DNA from 4 places in the Pseudomonas sp. NPDC089396 genome. Region 4 is predicted to be linked to each of the others. Evidence: riboswitches for the same ligand, from Rfam matches in the RefSeq annotation. Region 4 holds a riboswitch; each other region holds the start of a gene.
The links. A riboswitch is a leader RNA that binds a small molecule or an ion and turns the genes downstream of it on or off. The one in region 4 is predicted to bind cobalamin.
Positions count from the first base shown of each region.

Region 1 (4,445 bases), on a different contig from region 4:
TTGGCCAAGCAGTTGAACAGGTTGACGGCATTGGCTTTGCCACCTTGGCGCAGGTAGTGCCAGAGGCGCTCTGCCGCCGCACCAGTCACCGTGCCCAGATCGGTCAGTTCCGGGTCCGGGCGGTCGTCGCCCGGCACCAGGATCAACTGCACACCGCGCTCCGCCAGCGTCACCAACTGCTCGACACCGTAGCGCCAGTAGCCGACGCCACCGTGCAACGACACCAGGATGACCTTGGCGTGGCGCAGTACCTCTTCTACATACAGGTCGACCGATGCATGGTTCTGCACCTGCATCGGGTTGGCCAGACGCAGGCTGGGAAAGTCATCCGCCAGTTGCTCGGCGGTTTCGGCGAGCAACGCCAGGTGCGAATCGCCGCTGCAGAGGATCACCAGTTCGGCGGGTGTCTGGCCGAGGTCGGCAATGCTGTCGTCCGGCACGAAGCCGCCGGGCTGAGTCCGCAGCAGATGCATGGGTCAGGCGCCCAGGGCCTGGCGCAGGCGCGCTTCCAGCTGCACGGCATCGAGGTCCTGGCCGATCAGCACCAGGCGGGTGATGCGCGGCTCGTCGGCACGCCAGGCGCGGTCGAAGTGTTTGTCGAAGCGAGTACCCACGCCCTGCACCAGCAGGCGCATCGGCTTGCCGGGAACGGCGGCGAAGCCTTTGGCGCGCAGGATGCCGAACTCCACCACCAGTTGCGTCAGGGCGTCGAGCAGCAGGCTTTCGTCCGCTTCTGGCAGATCGATGGAGATGGAGTCGAACGCGTCGTGGTCATGGTCGTCATGGTCATCGCCGTCGTGGTGCGAATCGTGGTGGGTGCGGCGGCCATCGATGTGCACCTCGGATTCGGCGCCCACGCCCAGCAGCACGTCCAGTGGCAGACGGCCACTGCTGGCCTCGATGACCTTGACCGCTGGAGGCAGCTCTTCGGCCACTTCGGCACGGACCTTGGCCAGGCCTTCGGCGTCGATCAGGTCAGCCTTGTTCAGCACCACCAGGTCGGCACTGGCCAACTGGTCGGCGAACAGCTCATGCAGCGGCGATTCGTGGTCCAGGTTGGGGTCGAGCTTGCGCTGGGCGTCGACCTGGTCCGGGAAAGCGGCGAAGGTGCCGGCGGCCACGGCCGGGCTGTCGACCACAGTGATCACCGCGTCGACGGTGCAGGCCGTGCGGATTTCCGGCCACTGGAAGGCTTGTACCAACGGCTTTGGCAGCGCCAGGCCGCTGGTTTCGATGAGGATGTGGTCCAGGTCGCCGCGACGGGCAACCAGTTCGCGCATGACCGGGAAGAACTCTTCCTGCACGGTGCAGCACAGGCAGCCGTTGGCCAGCTCGTAGACGCGGCCGCTGGCCTCTTCTTCAGTGCAGCCGATGCTGCACTGCTTGAGGATTTCGCCGTCGATGCCGAGCTCGCCGAATTCATTGACGATCACCGCGATGCGGCGGCCCTGGGCGTTGTCGAGCATGTGCCGGAGCAAGGTGGTCTTGCCCGAGCCGAGAAAGCCGGTGACGATGGTGACGGGGAGCTTGGCCAGTGTTTTCATGTCGCGTTGCCCTTGGCAGGTTGGCGCGGGCACACGGGACGAAAGCCGCGGGCCAGGCCGGCCGGGCTCGTTCGCCACCGGATCACCCCGCCCGGTTGAAAGTCGAAAACGTGACGAGGCAGGTCTCCTGGCTTGCACCGTTCCGGCCCCCATCATTCAGGGGGCTGGCAGGATGACGCCTTCCCGCGCCTTTGGCGCAGTGGCTGTGTCGATCCGTTGCCGGTGCCTACAGTTGCGGGGGCAGCCGCGGCTTTTACCGCGTTCCCGTCTTAGCTTCGGCCTGGCCGAAGAACCTCGAAGCGGCAAGGCTACGCGGGGGGTGGCGGGTGGTCAACTCATGGCTTGCGTTTTGTGGTGGCGCAAAGATCGAGCGCAGCGCGAGCAAGCTCGCTGCAACTTTGTTGGGGCTGCTTTGCAGCCCATCGCCGGCAAGCCGGCTCCCACCGGTACAGCGCATTGCTCAAGGGCGACGCTGTACCTGTGGGAGCCGGCTTGCCGGCGATGGGCCGCGCTCCCAGTAATAAAGTGCAACCAATTGACGCAAACCCTGCCTCGTGCTCTCCTTACGTCTTGCGTTCAGGTGCCCCCTCGGGGGTGAAACGGGAAACCGGTGCGTCGCAGGCCCTCGAGCGGGGCCGGACCAGGCCGGTGCTGCCCCCGCAACGGTAAGCGAGCGAAGCGTCTAGACCACTGTGCCACGTCGTTCGGCATGGGAAGGTGACGCTTTCCAAGGAGCCCTGCTCCTCCTCGCAAGCCCGGAGACCGGCCTGGCGTCACATGAACACCCCGCGGTGGGCGGGCGCTGTCGCATTCCCTTGGGCGCTTCGCGTCCGGGGCTGCCGCGCTTGCCCGTTGAGCTTAAAACAACAGAGGAACGCGTCATGCCCATTTCCAGCGCCAAGCACAGCATCGCCACCCCCGTCACCCTCAGCCAGCGCGTCGTCATCGCCGTAGGTGCCAGCCTGCTGGGCCTGTGCCTGGTCTATTTCGCCGGGTTCTCGCACATCGAGGCCGTGCACAACGCCGCCCACGACACCCGCCACAGCGCCGCATTCCCCTGCCACTGAGGCCTGCCCCATGATCAAGCGCATTGCCCGCACCGCTGGGTTCAGCGGCCTGCTCGCAGCCTTGCTGCTGACCCTGTTGCAAAGCTTCTGGGTCGCCCCGTTGATTCTCCAGGCGGAAACCTACGAGTCGGCAGCCCCCGCCGCTGAACACCACAGCCATGACGGCGCGGCCGTTGCGGCCCATGAACACAGTGCAGAGGCCTGGTCGCCCGAAGATGGCTGGCAACGCATTCTCTCGACCACCGGGGGCAACCTGGTAGTGGCCGTTGGCTTCGCCCTGATCCTGGTCGCCCTGTACAGCCTGCGCGAACCCAATCGGGTCAGCACCGGTGCGCTGTGGGGCCTGGCCGGCTTCGCGGTGTTCTGCCTGGCCCCGACCTTGGGTCTGCCACCCGAGTTACCCGGTACCGCCGCCGCCGACCTCGGCCAACGCCAGAGCTGGTGGATCGGCACCGCAGCCGCTACCGCACTGGGGCTGGCACTGCTGGTGTTCTCCCGGCACTGGCTGCTCAAGGCCGTCGGCGTGGTGCTGCTGGTAGTGCCCCACGTCATCGGTGCGCCGCAGCCTGAGGTGCACCAAAGCCTGGCGCCCGACGCACTGGAAACCCAGTTCAAGATTGCCTCCTGGCTCACCAATGCCGCGTTCTGGCTGGCCTTGGGCCTGCTCAGCGCCTGGTTCTACCGTCGTGCCCAACAGGCCTGATGGACCTTGAAACGCCGCTGCCGGCGCTGTACGCCGGCTTCGGTTGCCGTCGAGGTTGCCCGGTGGACGTCCTCGATGCCCTGCTGCGCCAGAGCCTGGCTTCACAAGGCCTGGCACTTGAGGCGCTGCGTGGCATTGCCACTATCAGCCTGAAAGCCGATGAACCAGGGCTGCGCCAGTTGGCCCTGCGTCACGGCTTGATCCTGGTGATATTCGATGCCAGCGAGCTACAGGCATTCGAACCCCTCCTCAGCCATCGCTCAGCACCGGCCTATGCCCACAGCGGCTGCTGGGGCGTTGCCGAAAGCACGGCGTTGGCGCTGGCCAGCCGCGAGCTTGGCTCGGCCAGACTGCGGGTCACGCGGCAAAGCCACGGGCCGGCTACCGTCGCCCTGGCCTGTGGCGGATAATCGCTTCAACCATTCTTCTGCAAGGAATTTCCATGACGGTCTACTTCATCGGTGCCGGCCCTGGCGACCCGGATCTGATCACAGTCAAGGGGCAGCGCCTGATCCGACAGTGCCCGGTCATCATCTACGCCGGCTCCCTGGTACCGGCGGCGGTACTCGAAGGCCACCAGGCCGAGACGGTCATCAACAGTGCCGAGCTGCACCTCGAACAGATCATCGAGGCCATGCGAGCTGCCCATGCACAGGGCCAGGATGTCGCGCGTGTACACAGTGGCGACCCCAGCCTGTACGGCGCAATCGGCGAACAGATCCAGCACTTGCGTGAGCTGGGCATCGACTACCAGATCATTCCCGGGGTCACGGCGACCGCTGCCAGTGCCGCCTTGCTGGGCTGCGAACTGACCCTGCCGGACGTGGCGCAGACGGTCATTCTGACCCGCTACGGCGACAGCTCACCCATGCCGGCCGGGGAGCAACTGGGCGACCTGGCCCGCCATGGTGCGACCCTGGCCATTCACTTGGGCGTCAAACACCTGCCGCGAATCGTCGAGGAACTACGCCCCCACTATGGCGCCGACTGCCCGATCGCCGTGGTCCATCGCGCCACCTGGCCGGACCAGGACTGGGTTCGCGGCACCCTGGCCGATATCGTCGAACAGGTCGCCAGCAAAGGTTTTCGCCGTACAGCGCTGATCCTCGTCGGCCATGTACTGGGCGACAC
Region 1 covers NZ_JBIVIC010000004.1:405,306-409,750, reverse strand. Annotated here, with positions in the region: gene cobN (cobaltochelatase subunit CobN) at 1-473, opposite strand, end outside; gene cobW (cobalamin biosynthesis protein CobW) at 477-1,544, opposite strand; cobalamin riboswitch at 1,644-1,856, opposite strand; cobalamin riboswitch at 2,106-2,330, shown strand; gene ACIPZB_RS10055 (CbtB-domain containing protein) at 2,426-2,611, shown strand; gene ACIPZB_RS10050 (CbtA family protein) at 2,622-3,314, shown strand; gene ACIPZB_RS10045 (cobalamin biosynthesis protein) at 3,332-3,724, shown strand; gene cobM (precorrin-4 C(11)-methyltransferase) at 3,757-4,445, shown strand, end outside.
Region 1: linked by a shared signal. The riboswitch ahead of ACIPZB_RS10055 (CbtB-domain containing protein) and the one ahead of cobO (cob(I)yrinic acid a,c-diamide adenosyltransferase) in region 4 are both predicted to bind cobalamin.

Region 2 (4,445 bases), on a different contig from region 4:
ACCCGATGGCCATCGACGCCACCGACCCGTCGCTGTTCGCCAGCCGCACCCTGGCCCACCTGTGCGCGCCGGTGTTCGTCCTGCTCACGGGCCTGTCGGCCTGGCTGTACGGCGAGAAATACCAGGGCCGCAGCGATGTCTCGGCCTTCCTGTTCAAGCGCGGGCTGTTCCTGGTGGTGCTGGAGTTCACCCTGGTCAACTTCGCCTGGACGTTCCAGCTGCCGCCCAGTGTCATCTACCTGCAGGTGATCTGGGCCATCGGCATCAGCATGCTCGCCCTGTCGCTGCTGGTGTGGCTGCCGCGCCCCGCGCTGCTGGCCGTGGGGGCCGTGATCGTGGCCGGGCACAACCTGCTCGATGGCCTGCACTTCGGCGTCGAGTCCGCCCTGCACGTGCCCTGGGCGATCCTGCATGACCGTGGCTGGCTGGAGCTCTCCGAAAACCTGCGCCTGCGCACTTCCTACCCAGTGCTGCCATGGATCGGCGTGATCGCCCTGGGCTATGGCCTCGGTCCCTGGTTCGCCCGGGGTAGCGATGCGCAACAACGCCAGTATCACCTGCTGCTGGCCGGGGTCATCGCCCTGCTCGGCTTCATGGTGCTGCGCATCCAGAACGGCTATGGCGAAGCCCCCTGGAGCGGCTTCCCGACCGTGACCCAAACCCTGATGAGTTTCTTCAACATCACCAAGTATCCACCGTCGCTGCTGTTCCTGGCCCTGACCCTGGGCTGCGGCCTGCTATTGCTGCGTACCTTCGAGCGCGCCGGGCAGGCCCGCTGGATCAGCGCCCTGGCAGTGTTCGGCGCGGCGCCGATGTTCTTCTACCTGCTGCACCTGTACGTGCTGAAGCTGCTGTACCTGGCCAGCGTCGCCCTGTTCGGGCGCAACCACGGCGACTACTTCGGCTTCGACGGCATTGCCGCGGTGTGGCTCACCGCCGCGCTGCTGGCCGTGGCGCTGTACCTGCCGGTGCGCGGATTTGCCCGGCTCAAGGCACGCCGGCGCGATATCACCTGGCTCAAGTACCTGTGATTTAGCGTTTCACCCGGCGGCCTGATGGTCTACCATGCCGCCCGCCGGTTTCCACCATGGAACTAACAGGGAATCCCTGGCCCGCCCAAGGCGTGCCAAACGGAACTGCCCCCGCAACTGTAGGTGCCGAGCCCGCTCCATCGATGCCACTGGGTCAACCGACCCGGGAAGGCCGGAGCCGGGCGACGACGCACCAGTCAGGAGACCTGCCGGCCTACATTCACCAACCGGCGGGGTGTCCGGGATTGGCCATTGGTGCTGCCCCCGCTGCGTGCGGGGGCTCGGCGATGCCTGTCCGTGGGTTCCTTCCGTGAACTGTCCGATAGGAGATCGCCCAGCATGCAGCCCCGTTTCGCCATCCTGCTCGCAGGCCTCGCCCTGCTGACCCTGCTGGCGGCCGTGCTGGCCGGCACGGCCATTGGCGAAACCCAGTTGTCGCTGCGGCTGGTCTGCCAGGTGCTGGCCAACCACCTGTGGCAAGCCGATTACCCGGTCGACCCGATCGACGCCGGCATCGTCTGGAACTACCGCTTGACCCGCACCCTGGTCGCCGCCGCCTGCGGCGCCGGGCTGGCGACCTGCGGGGTGATCCTCCAGGCGCTGCTGCGCAATCCACTGGCCGAGCCGTACCTGCTGGGCTTGTCGGCAGGCGCCTCGACCGGTGCGGTACTGGTCGGCCTGCTGGGCCTGGGCAGTGCGGCCCTGAGCCTGTCCGCCGGTGCATTCATCGGCGCACTGACGGCCTTCGCCCTGGTGCTGGTGCTGGCCCGTGCGGCCGGCCCGAGCAGCCATAACGCCCAGGTGATCCTGGCGGGCATCGCCGGCTCGCAGCTGTTCAACGCCCTCACCGCGTTCCTCATCACCAAGTCGGCCACCGCCGAACAGGCGCGCGGCATTCTGTTCTGGCTGCTGGGTAACTTGAGCGGCGTGCGTTGGCCGTCGGTGTGGCTAGCGCTGCCCGCAGCGCTAGTCGGCTTGCTGGTGTGCCTGTGGCAGCGCCGCGCCCTGGACGCCTTCACCTTCGGCGCCGATTCGGCGGCCTCGCTGGGTGTTGCCGTGCGCCGCACGCAGTGGCTGTTGATCTGCTGCGCGGCGTTGGTGACGGCGGTGATGGTGTCCATTGTCGGCGCCATCGGTTTCGTCGGGCTGGTCATTCCGCACGCCCTGCGCCTGTTGCTCGGCCCCGGCCACAACCGCCTGTTGCCGGCCAGTGCACTGGGCGGCGCGCTGTTTCTGATTGCCGCTGACGTGCTGTCACGCACGCTGATTCCTGGTCAGGTGATTCCGGTGGGTGTGGTCACCGCACTGATCGGCGCACCGGTGTTCGCGCTGATCCTGGTCAGCCGCCGGGGACGCCCATGACGGCCATGACAGCGCTGCAACTCGCCCCTCTCGCCTGTCAGGGCTTGAGCTTTCAGTTGGCCGGTAACCTTGTACTGCGTGACATCGACCTGAGCGTGGTGGCAGGCGAAACCCTCGGCATCGTCGGCCCCAACGGCTCCGGCAAGTCGTCGTTACTCAAGCTTCTGGCCGGGCTGCGCACCCCGCAAAGCGGTAGCGTCCACTTGCTCGGCGAGCCTATCGCGCGCCTGCCTCGACGGCGTATCGCCCAGGTCCTGGCGCTGGTCGAGCAGCAAGCCGACACCCTCGATGCCATTCGCGTATTCGACGCCGTGACCCTGGGGCGCACGCCGTGGTTGTCGGCGTTGGCACCGTTTTCCCGCGAGGACCGCGCCATCGTCGAGCAGGCGCTGGCCGACCTCGATGCCACGCACCTGCGCACACGTCTCTGGGGCTCGCTGTCCGGTGGCGAACGCCAACGCGTGCACATCGCCCGTGCCCTGGCCCAGCAGCCCCAGGTGTTGCTGCTCGATGAGCCGACCAACCACCTGGATATCCAGCATCAGCTGAGCCTGCTGCACCGCGTCCAGGCGTTGCCGGTCACCACCCTGGTGGCCCTGCACGACCTCAACCAGGCGCTGACCTGCGACCGCGTGGCAGTGCTCGACCAGGGCCGCCTGGTTGCCCTGGGCAAGCCGTTGGATGTGCTCACCCCCGAACGCCTGCTGAGCACCTTTGGGGTGCACGGCCACTACCTCACCGATCCCTTCGACGGCGCGCGCTTCCTGCGTTTTCGCGTCCCCTGAACCAGGAAGCTGCCCCATGCGCTCCACAGCCCTGCTGCTCGCCAGCGCTTTACTGCCCGTTGCCGCGCTTGCCGAATCGGTGCAATCGCAAAGCCGTGGGCTGGTCGAAGACAGTAACTGGAGCTTGCTCAACCGCACCGTGTACGACCAGCGTGACTACAAGCATGGCGGGCGCAACAGTGCCGCCCGCAATGCCTACAAGCCGCGTAGCGAACGCAATGGCCTGGCTGAAGAATGGGCCTACGGTTTGATGGGGACGCTGCAGTCCGGTTTTACCCAAGGCTTGATAGGCGTGGGAATCGATGCCCATGCCTACCTGGGCGTACAGCTCGACAGCGGTGGTGGCCGGGCGGGCAAGGCGCGCCTGCTCGGTGTGGACAATGACGGCCACCCGAAGAATGAGTACAGCCGGGGCGGCGCGGCGGCAAAGTTGCGCCTGTCCAACACTGTGCTGTCCTATGGCGAGCAGCGGGTGAAGACGCCGGTGTTCAGCTCATCCGACAGCCGCCTGCTGCCGGAAACGGCAACCGGGTTCTTCTTCTCCAGCAACGAAATCGACACGCTGAAACTGGTCGCGGGGCACTTCAACGAAAGCACCGACCGTAACGCCTCAAGCCATGATCAGGGCTTCGTGGTGAACTACTCCAACGGCCGCCAGGGCAATACCTTCGACCTCGCCGGCCTGGTGTGGAACCCCGGCGCCGCGTTCACCGGCAGTCTGTATACCTCCCGCTATGAAGACACCTGGAACCAGCACTACCTCGGCAGCACGCTGACCCACGCACTGGACGACCGCCGCAGCCTGAGCCTGGACCTGAACCTGTACCGTACCACCGACACTGGCAAGGCCCTGTCCGGACGCATCGACAACACCACCTGGAGCCTGGTCTCGCGCTACAGCCAGGGGCCGCACAGCGTCAGTCTCGGTTGGCAGCAGGTGCACGGCGATACCCCGTTCGACTACGTGACCCGTGGGGCGATCTACCTTGCCAACGCGGTGCAGATGTCCGACTTCAACGCACCGCACGAGAAGTCATGGCAGGCGCGCTATGACCTGAACATGGGGGGGTACGGGGTGCCAGGCTTGAACCTGACGGCACTGTATGTGCGCGGGTTCGATATCGATGGCAGCCATGTCGACCCCAGTGGTGGCTATGCCTACCTGGGTTATGGCCAGGGCGGCAAGCACTGGGAGCGAGACCTGGAGGCACGCTATGTGGTGCAGAGCGGCAAGGCCAAAGGCACGGCTTTCTCGCTGCGGCATAAC
Region 2 covers NZ_JBIVIC010000021.1:20,026-24,470, reverse strand. Annotated here, with positions in the region: gene ACIPZB_RS26115 (DUF1624 domain-containing protein) at 1-1,031, shown strand, start outside; cobalamin riboswitch at 1,060-1,260, shown strand; gene ACIPZB_RS26110 (FecCD family ABC transporter permease) at 1,371-2,393, shown strand; gene ACIPZB_RS26105 (ABC transporter ATP-binding protein) at 2,390-3,178, shown strand; gene ACIPZB_RS26100 (OprD family porin) at 3,195-4,445, shown strand, end outside.
Region 2: linked by a shared signal. The riboswitch ahead of ACIPZB_RS26110 (FecCD family ABC transporter permease) and the one ahead of cobO (cob(I)yrinic acid a,c-diamide adenosyltransferase) in region 4 are both predicted to bind cobalamin.

Region 3 (4,445 bases), on a different contig from region 4:
CACCAGCAGCTTCTTCTTGACGATGTGGTAGGCCGCCAGCGTCCATTCGCCCCGACCTTCCCAGAACCGCTGCTTGAGGCCCAGCTCGGTCTGCCTGGCCTCGGTCAGGTCGTAGTGCATCTGGCTCGGGCTGAGGCTGATCAGGTTGTTCACCCCGTCCTCGCTGGTGGAGTACTGGCCATACAGCGACAGGTTGTCGGTGACCGCGAACACCAGTCCTGCGCGCCAGTTGCCACCCTGCAAACTACGGTCACTGCGGGTGCCGTCGGTGAGGTTGTCGCGGTCGATATGGTTCTGGTCGCGGCGCACGCCGGTCACCAGCGACAGGCGCTCGGTCAGCTGCAGGCGGTTCTCGGCGAACAGGGCGAAGGTGTGGGTGGTGGACAAGGTTTGCGGGCGCGTGGGCGAATCGCTGTGGAACCAACCCGGCGCCGGCTGCCACGGGTCGATGTAGTCGCCGCCCACATCGTTGTAGGGCGCGTTGCTGTCGACGTTGAAACGCACCTTGTTGTACTCGGCACCGACCAGCGTCCTGCTGGTCAGGCCGAGCAGCGAATGGTCGAACGTGAAGGTCTGGCGGTCGCCGATCTGCTCCTGGTTGTGCCTGATCTCCAGGTAGCTCTGGCGCAGCAGCTGCTCGCGATCGACGTCCCAGCTGTAGTTCTCGGCGTTGCGCCAGTGGCGGCGGCTCTTGATGTAGTAGAGCTGGTTGCTGGCGCTGACCTGGTCGCTGAGGGTCCAGTCGGTGGTGAAGCGGGTCCATTCATCGTGGTAGCGCTGCACGTCGTTCTGGATGTTGTAGTTCTTCTTGCGCAGGCTGCTGCGGTAATGGCCGTCAATCAGCGGCGTGCCGTAGTAGTTGGCAGGCTCGGCATCGCCACGCTCATGGGCCAGGGTAAAACTCAAGTCGTCGCTGGCGTCGAAACGCAGCGCGGCGCTCAGGGCCAGGCTGCGCGAATCGGTGCGGTCGACCCAGCCGTTGCCGGCTTGCTGGTTCAGGGTGAGGCGATAGCTCAAGCGCTCGCTGAGGCTGCCGCCGCTGTCCAGGCCCAGTTGCTGGCGGTCCCAGGAGCCGTAGCCCAGGCGCAGGTGGTTGTGGATTTCACCGGCGAAGGGCTTTTTCGGGATGACGTTGATCACCGCTCCGGTGGCGCCCTCGCCATACAGCACCGAGGCCGGGCCACGGATCACATCGATGCGCTCGACCATCCACGGGTCGACCGGGAAGGTCTGGGTACCTGCGCCGGTGAACAGGTGCGCGCCGTCGAACAGGGTCATCACCGAGCCATGCCCGGTAAAGCCACGCGCCGACAGGCCGGTGCCGCCATCGCCCGGGTTGCCGATGAAGGTGATGCCCGGCGAGCGGGTCACGGCGTCCTGCACGGTGAGGTTATTGCGCTGCTGAATCTGCTCGTCGGTAATGCTGCTGGTGCTGGCCGGGGTTTCCAGGGCGCTCAGGTTAAGGCGCGAACCCGCCTCGGTCGGCGTGGCAAGGTCGACGTGCTGCTGATCGCGGGTATCGGTGATGGCTGTGGAGGGCAGTGCCAGCACCTGGCTGTCGTGCTCGTCGGCCAAGGCCGGGAAGGAGACGGCCAGGCAGGCCGCCAGAGGGTGAAGCTTGAAGAAACGGGACATGTCTTTCCACTACTGCAGGAATGAATGGATCCCGGTGGAAAACACGCAAAGGCGAACCGCGCACGCAGGCCGCGCACGCGGATACCGGCCTGCGCCCGCCCACCGCGGGTTGCCAAGTGAAGCTTCAGGCCGGTCTCCGGGCTTACGAGGGTCATGACGCCTTCACCTTCCCATGCAGGCGCACAGTGGTGTGTCGAAGGCGTCGCTCGCTTACCGTTGCGGGGGCAGCGCCGGACTTGTCGTGGACCACGACGCACCGGCTTCCCGTTTCACCCTGCGCGCGGCGGCGCAGGACACCTGAAACTGGCGCGCATCTGACCATTGGTCGGGACGCGCGTCAATCCTTTACCTGCGGCTGACGGTCAGTGGGCACCCGCCGCCTTGCTCAAATCGCTCTCTGCCCACTCGGTGTAGATGCAGGCATCGGCCACCGCCCAGCGCACTTTCACTGTGTCGCCCGGTTGCATCGGCATGCCGGCGGCGGACAGCGCTTTCACGGTCAGTTCGCTGCCGCCTGGCGTCATCACATGACAGGTCTGGCTTTCGCCGAGGAACAACACTTCGCCGACCTTGGCAATCACCTCGTTCCAGCCCGCCGGCAGCGGTTCGCGCGCGGCCTGGTCGACGGTCAGGGCCAGGGCTTTTTCCGGGCGCACCATGATGAGTGCTTCCTGCCCGGCCGCCAGGCCAGGTGTCAGGCGTATGGCCACCGATTGCCCTTCGAAGCTGCCGGCACCGTGGCTGCTGGCCTTGATCCGCAGGAAGTTCGAGTTGCCCAGGAACGAGGCGACGAAGGCATTGGGCGGGTTCTGGTAGAGGTCGTAGCCGGTGCCCAGGCCGACGATCTTGCCGTGGCTGAAGATGGCGATGCGCTGGGACAGGCGCATGGCTTCTTCCTGGTCGTGGGTGACGTAGACGATGGTGATGCCCAGGCGCCGGTGCAGCTGACGCAACTCGTCCTGCAGGTCTTCGCGCAGCTTCTTGTCCAGCGCGCCGAGCGGTTCGTCCATCAGCAGGATGCGTGGCTCGTACACCAGCGCGCGGGCGATCGCCACACGCTGCTGCTGGCCACCGGACATCTGCGACGGCTTGCGGTGGGCGAACTTCTCCAGCTGCACCAGCTTGAGCATGGCATCGACCCGCTTGTTGATCTCGGCGGCGCCGAGCTTGCGGATGGCCAGCGGGAAGGCGATGTTGTCGCGCACGTTCAGGTGCGGGAACAGCGAGTAGCGCTGGAACACCATGCCGATGTCACGTTTGTGCGGCGGCACGTTCACCAGCGACTGGCCCTCGACCAGGATCTCGCCGCTGCTGGGCGTTTCGAAACCGGCCAGCATCGACAGGGTGGTGGACTTGCCCGAACCGCTGGAGCCGAGGAAGGTGAGGAACTCGCCGTCCTGGATTTCGAGGTCCAGATTGTCCACGGCGGTGAAGTCGCCGTAGTGCTTGTTCAGGCCGCGCAGGCTGACCAGGGTCTTGTTGTGCGCGTTGTCTTTGATCACTGCACTCATTGTTGTTGTCTCCGGGCACTCAGGCGTTGACTTCGGTGCGCCGGCGCAAGGCGGCGGCAATAACCATGACCATCAGCGACAGGCCGATCAGCAGCGTCGAAGCGACGGCGATCACCGGGCTCAGGTCCTGGCGCAGGGTGGTCCACATTTTCACCGGCAGGGTCTGCAGGTCGGGGCTGGCCATCATCACGCTGAGCACCACCTCGTCCCACGAGACCAGGAAGGCGAACAGGCCACCGGCGATCATCCCCGGGCGAATCGCCGGGAAGGTCACCTTGAAGATCGCCTGCAGGCGCGACGCCCCGCAGATCACCGCGGCATCCTCGATCGACTGGTCGAACAGCTTCAGCGAGTTGATGATCGAGATGATGGTGAAGGGCAGGGCGACGATCACGTGGCTGACCACGAAGGCGAACAGCGTGCCGGTGTAGCCCAGCTTGAGGAACAGCGCGTACACCGCCACCGCGATGATCACCAGCGGCACGATCATCGGCATGGTGAACAGGCCGTAGAGCATCTCACGGCCGGGGAAGCGGCCGCGTACAAGCGCGAACGCGGTGGGCAGGCCCAGCAGCACGGCGAACACGGTGGTCAGTACGGCGACCTTGAGGCTGGCCAGTGCAGCGTCCATCCACTCCGGGTTGGCGAAGAACTGGACGTACCACTTGAAGGTCCAGCCCGGTGGCGGGAACACCAGCCACTGGGAGGAGCCGAACGACAGCAGCACGATGAACACCACCGGCAGCAGCAGGAACGCGGCGATGACCCCGGTGGTCAGGTACAGGCCCGTGCGCAGTGGGCGGCCCATGGCATTGGGTGACAGAAGCATGGCGGATTACCTCGCGTTGCCGACCGGGGATTCCGGCTGCAGCTTCAGGTACAGGTAGAAGAGCACCAGGGTGATCACCACCAGCAGTGCGGCGGCGGCGCTGGCCAGGCCCCAGTTGAGGAACGACTGCACCTGCTGGATGATGAATTCGGGCAGCATCATGTTCTGCGCACCGCCGAGCAGGGCCGGGGTGACGTAGTAACCGAGCGACATCACGAACACCATCAGCGCACCGGAGAACAGCCCCGAGCGGCACAGCGGCAGGAACACCTTCCAGAAATTGGTCCAGGGGCTGGCGCCGCAGATCGAGCCGGCCTGCAGCACCATCGGGTCGATGGCATGCATGGTCGCCTGCAGCGGCAGCACGATGAACGGGATCATGATGTAGCTCATGCCGATCACCACGCCGGTCAGGTTGTGCACCATCTCCAGCGGGGTATCGATGATGCCCAGGGCCATCAGCACCTTGT
Region 3 covers NZ_JBIVIC010000021.1:25,304-29,748, forward strand. Annotated here, with positions in the region: gene ACIPZB_RS26120 (TonB-dependent receptor) at 1-1,635, opposite strand, end outside; cobalamin riboswitch at 1,745-1,951, opposite strand; gene ACIPZB_RS26125 (ABC transporter ATP-binding protein) at 1,998-3,146, opposite strand; gene ACIPZB_RS26130 (ABC transporter permease) at 3,166-3,975, opposite strand; gene ACIPZB_RS26135 (ABC transporter permease) at 3,982-4,445, opposite strand, start outside.
Region 3: linked by a shared signal. The riboswitch ahead of ACIPZB_RS26120 (TonB-dependent receptor) and the one ahead of cobO (cob(I)yrinic acid a,c-diamide adenosyltransferase) in region 4 are both predicted to bind cobalamin.

Region 4 (4,445 bases):
GGGGCTCAGACCGCGGGCAATCGGCTCGAGTTCGGTGCTGGTCAGCGAATGATGATAGGTGTGGCCGCGCAAGGTCCCTTCCGGCAATTCCACCGATTGCAGGGCCAGGGCTGCCAGGCGCTTCTGCATGGTCGCTTCGCCCGTCAGCAGGCCGAGCAATTCGGCGCGTTCGCCCGCCACATCGGTCAAGGCATCGAGCAGGTAAAGCATGCCGCCACATTCGGCCAGCAAGGGCTTGCCCGCATCATGGTGGGCACGGATCGCCTTGCACATCGACGTGTTGGCAGCCAGCGCGTGGTGGTGCAGCTCCGGATAACCGCCTGGCAGGTACAGGCTGTCCACCTCCGGCAGCTCACGGTCGTGCAGTGGCGAGAAGAATTCGAGCTGCGCACCGAGCGTGCGCAGCAGATCGAGGTTGGCACGGTAGGTGAAGGCAAACGCTTCATCCTGCGCCACGCCGATGCGCACGCCGGCCAGCGACGCAGCGCACGCTTGCGGCTCGGGCTCGGCGAAGGCCACCGGCGGAGGCAAGGCGGCGTCGCAGCTGGCGCCCAGGGCTTCGGCGGCGGCGTCCAGGCGCGCATCCAGGTCATTCAGTTCGCTGGCCTGCACCAGGCCCAGGTGGCGGCTGGGCAGCTCGATGCCGCGCTCGCGCGAAAGACCGCCATACCAGCGCAGGCCCTCGGTCAAGCTGCCTTCTAGCAGCTGTGCGTGGCGCAGGCTACCGACCCGGTTGGCCAACACGCCGGCGAATGGCAGGTCAGGCTGGTAACGCGCCAGGCCCAGGGCCAGGGCACCAAAGGTCTGGGCCATGGCCGTACCATCGATCACGGCCAGCACCGGCACGCCGAAGTGGCGCGCCAGGTCAGCGCTCGACGGCGTGCCGTCGAACAGGCCCATCACCCCTTCGATGAGGATCAGGTCGGCCTCGCCTGCCGCTTCCCACAGCAGGCGGCGGCTTTCCTGCGCACCGATCATCCACAGGTCGAGCTGGTACACCGGCGCACCGCTGGCCCGCTCGAGGATCATCGGGTCGAGAAAGTCTGGCCCGCACTTGAACACCCGCACCCTGCGCCCGAGGTTGCGGTGCAGGCGTGCCAAGGCGGCGGTGACAGTGGTCTTGCCCTGGCCAGAGGCAGGTGCCGCGATCAATACAGCCGGGCAATGGCGGCTCTGACTCACAGTTCCACGCCCTTCTGGGCGCGGATACCGGCCTGAAACGCGTGCTTGAGCATGCCCATCTCGGTGACGGTATCGGCCAGTTCGATCATTTCGGGCTTGGCCGCGCGGCCGGTGACGATCACGTGCTGCATCGGTGGCCGGGCCTGGATGTCGCCGAGCACCTGGTCAAGGTCGAGGTAGCCATGCTTGAGGGCGATGTTCAGCTCATCGAGCACGACGAACTGCACCGACGGGTCCTGCAGCAACTGGCGGGAAACGGCCCAGGCCGCTTCGGCGGCGGCGATGTCGCGCTGGCGGTCCTGGGTTTCCCAGGTGAAGCCCTCGCCCATCACGTGGTAGCGCACCTGCTCGGGGAAGCGCCGGAAGAACAGCTCCTCGCCGGTGCTGTTGCGGCCCTTGATGAACTGCACCACGCCACACTGCATGCCGTGGCCAAGAGCACGGGCGAGCATGCCGAAGGCCGAGCTGCTCTTGCCCTTGCCATTGCCGGTCAGCACCAGCAACAGGCCGCATTCGTTAGGGGAATTGGCGATGCGCTCGTCGATGATCGCCTTCTTGCGCTGCATGCGCGCGAGGTGGCGTTCGTCGCGGTCGGTGGGTTCGCTCATCAGGGTTCTCCGCAGGCTGACGCCACGAAAGAGCGGCGACAGGTCGATAGACAGGCAGACGGAGAACGCGCAGGGGCCGTGGCCGGACGCCACGGTGCACCGCGCATCACCCTCCGTGATGCCGTTGGCAGTGACAGGCCGGTCTCCGGGCTCGTGAGCGGGCCTTGGCCCAAGCCTGCGCGCCTTCCCGGATGCTGGCATCCAGTGGCCCTGCGCGGCCTGCTACTCACCTACCGTTGCGGGGGCAGCGCCGGAATCGCGCCTTGCTGGCGCCCACCGGCTTCCCAGTTTCACCCTGCCCAGTCGAGGCTGGCAGGGCACCTGAAACACGCCGCGAAGGTTAGAGGGTTGCACCGGGAGCGTCAATCGACCGGGACGATTTGCTCATGGGCGCCTGCAGCCTCGCCCGAATGAACCACCGGCAACGGGGCAAGCTCAGAATAGTCATGGACCAAACTCCGAGGGTGGTGACCATGAAGCGCATGTGCATAGTCTTACCGTGGGCGCTCGGCGCCTGCCTGGCAGCTTGTGGCGACACCGCCCACCTGGAGGTGATCGACGGCACAGGCCCTGCGCCGCAGTTGCCCGCCCCTAACAAGACGCTGATCCCGACCGTCAACATCGCCCCCGCCATCGGCTGGCCAGAGGGGCGCAAACCCATGGCGGCAACAGGCACCCAGGTCACCGCTTTCGCCGAAGGGCTCGATCATCCTCGCTGGCTGTACGTATTGCCCAATGGCGACGTGCTCGTGGCCGAAACCAACGCCCCGCCCAAGCCGGAAGACGGCAAGGGCATCCGTGGCTGGGTCATGGGCAAGGCGATGAAACGTGCAGGCGCGGCGGTGCCCAGCCCCAACCGCATCACCCTGCTGCGCGATGCCGACCATGATGGTGTCGCGGAAATGCGCAGCACCTTCATCGAAGGCCTCAATTCACCCTTTGGCATGGTGTTGGTAGGCAAGGATTTCTACGTCGCCGATACCGATCGTTTGCTGCGTTTCCACTACGAACCCGGCGCCATGCAGATCCGCGAGCAAGGCCAGAAGGTCGTCGATCTTCCGGGTGGTCCGCTCAACCATCACTGGACCAAGAATGTGATCGCCAACCCCACTGGCACCAAGTTGTATGTCACCGTCGGGTCGAACAGCAACGTCGGTGAGAACGGCATGGATCAGGAGCAAGGCCGCGCAGCGATCTGGGAAGTGGACCCGGCCAGCGGCCAGCACCGGATCTATGCCTCAGGGCTGCGCAACCCCAATGGTTTGGCCTGGGAGCCTCGCAGCGGCGCCTTGTGGACGGCCGTCAACGAGCGCGACGAGATCGGCAGCGACCTGGTGCCTGACTACATCACATCGGTCAAGGACGGTGGTTTCTATGGCTGGCCGTACAGCTACTACGGGCAGCATGTGGACGAGCGGGTACAACCGCAGGATCCACAAAAGGTCGCGCAGGCCCTGGCGCCGGACTATGCCGTGGGGCCGCACACCGCGTCACTGGGGCTGATGTTCATCGAGCCGGGAGCCCTGCCATCGCCCTTTGGGCAAGGCGCGATCATTGGCCAGCATGGGTCGTGGAACCGCAAGCCGCACAGTGGCTACAAGGTGATCTTCGTGCCGTTCGACAGCGCCGGGAAGCCGGCAGGCAAACCGCAAGACCTGCTGAGCGGATTCCTCGATGACCAAGGCAAGGCCATGGGGCGGCCGGTCGGGGTGGCCAGCGACCAGCACGGTGGGGTGCTGGTCGCTGATGATGTGGGCAATGTGGTCTGGCGGGTGAGCAAAGTGCGATAGCCACCCGCTGCGCTCAGGGGTTCTGCGCCAGGTGCCCCGGTGGAATCACCCGCTTGGCTTGCAGGTAGGCCTTGGCCCAGTAGCTGTTGGACAGGTAGTCCAGACGTACCGTGCCACCTGCGGAAGGCGCATGCACGAAGCGCCCCTCACCCACGTAGATGCCTGCATGGCTGACCTGCGAACCGCCACCGGTGGCGAAGAACACCAGATCGCCCGATTGCAGCGCATTGGAAGCAACGGTGGGCGCGCGCATGACGATCATCTCGCGGGTCGTACGCGGCAGGCTGATGGCGGCGGCATCGCGGTAGACATAGCCGATCAGGCCACTGCAATCGAAACCGGAATCGGGGGTATTGCCGCCCCAGCGATAAGGGGTGCCCACCAGGCCAATGGCGCGGATGAGCACGTCATCGGCTATCGGCGAGGCGGCGGCAGGGGCGTAGGTGACCTGTGGCTTGGCCACCGGGGCCGGTGCCGGGGCACGGCTGGAGCAGGCAGCGAGCAATGCCACCAGGGAAAAGAATGCGAAGCGCGCCATTATCGCCATGGCCAGAACATCCTGTCTGAGACCGCAGGGCCGCAGCCGAAAAGAGTTGAGAATTTAGATTAGACGCTTTTTGTAAACGCGCACGGCGGCGAGCTTTTAAGCATCGCCGCCGTGGCAGGATATAGCACTTTGATATCAGTTGCGCGCGATATTGCTGGCCGGCGCCATCGCCAAGGCACGCTTGGCTTCGATGAAGGTCTTGCTCCAGTAGCGGTCACCGAGATTGTCGATGCGCACGCCACCGCTACGGCGGCTGCTGGAGTGGATGAACTGATTGTCACCCAGGTAGATGCCGGCGTGGCTGACGCGGCCGCGGCC
Region 4 covers NZ_JBIVIC010000007.1:323,143-327,587, forward strand. Annotated here, with positions in the region: gene ACIPZB_RS15920 (cobyrinate a,c-diamide synthase) at 1-1,182, opposite strand, end outside; gene cobO (cob(I)yrinic acid a,c-diamide adenosyltransferase) at 1,179-1,790, opposite strand; cobalamin riboswitch at 1,909-2,130, opposite strand; gene ACIPZB_RS15930 (PQQ-dependent sugar dehydrogenase) at 2,264-3,580, shown strand; gene ACIPZB_RS15935 (C40 family peptidase) at 3,594-4,127, opposite strand; gene ACIPZB_RS15940 (C40 family peptidase) at 4,263-4,445, opposite strand, start outside.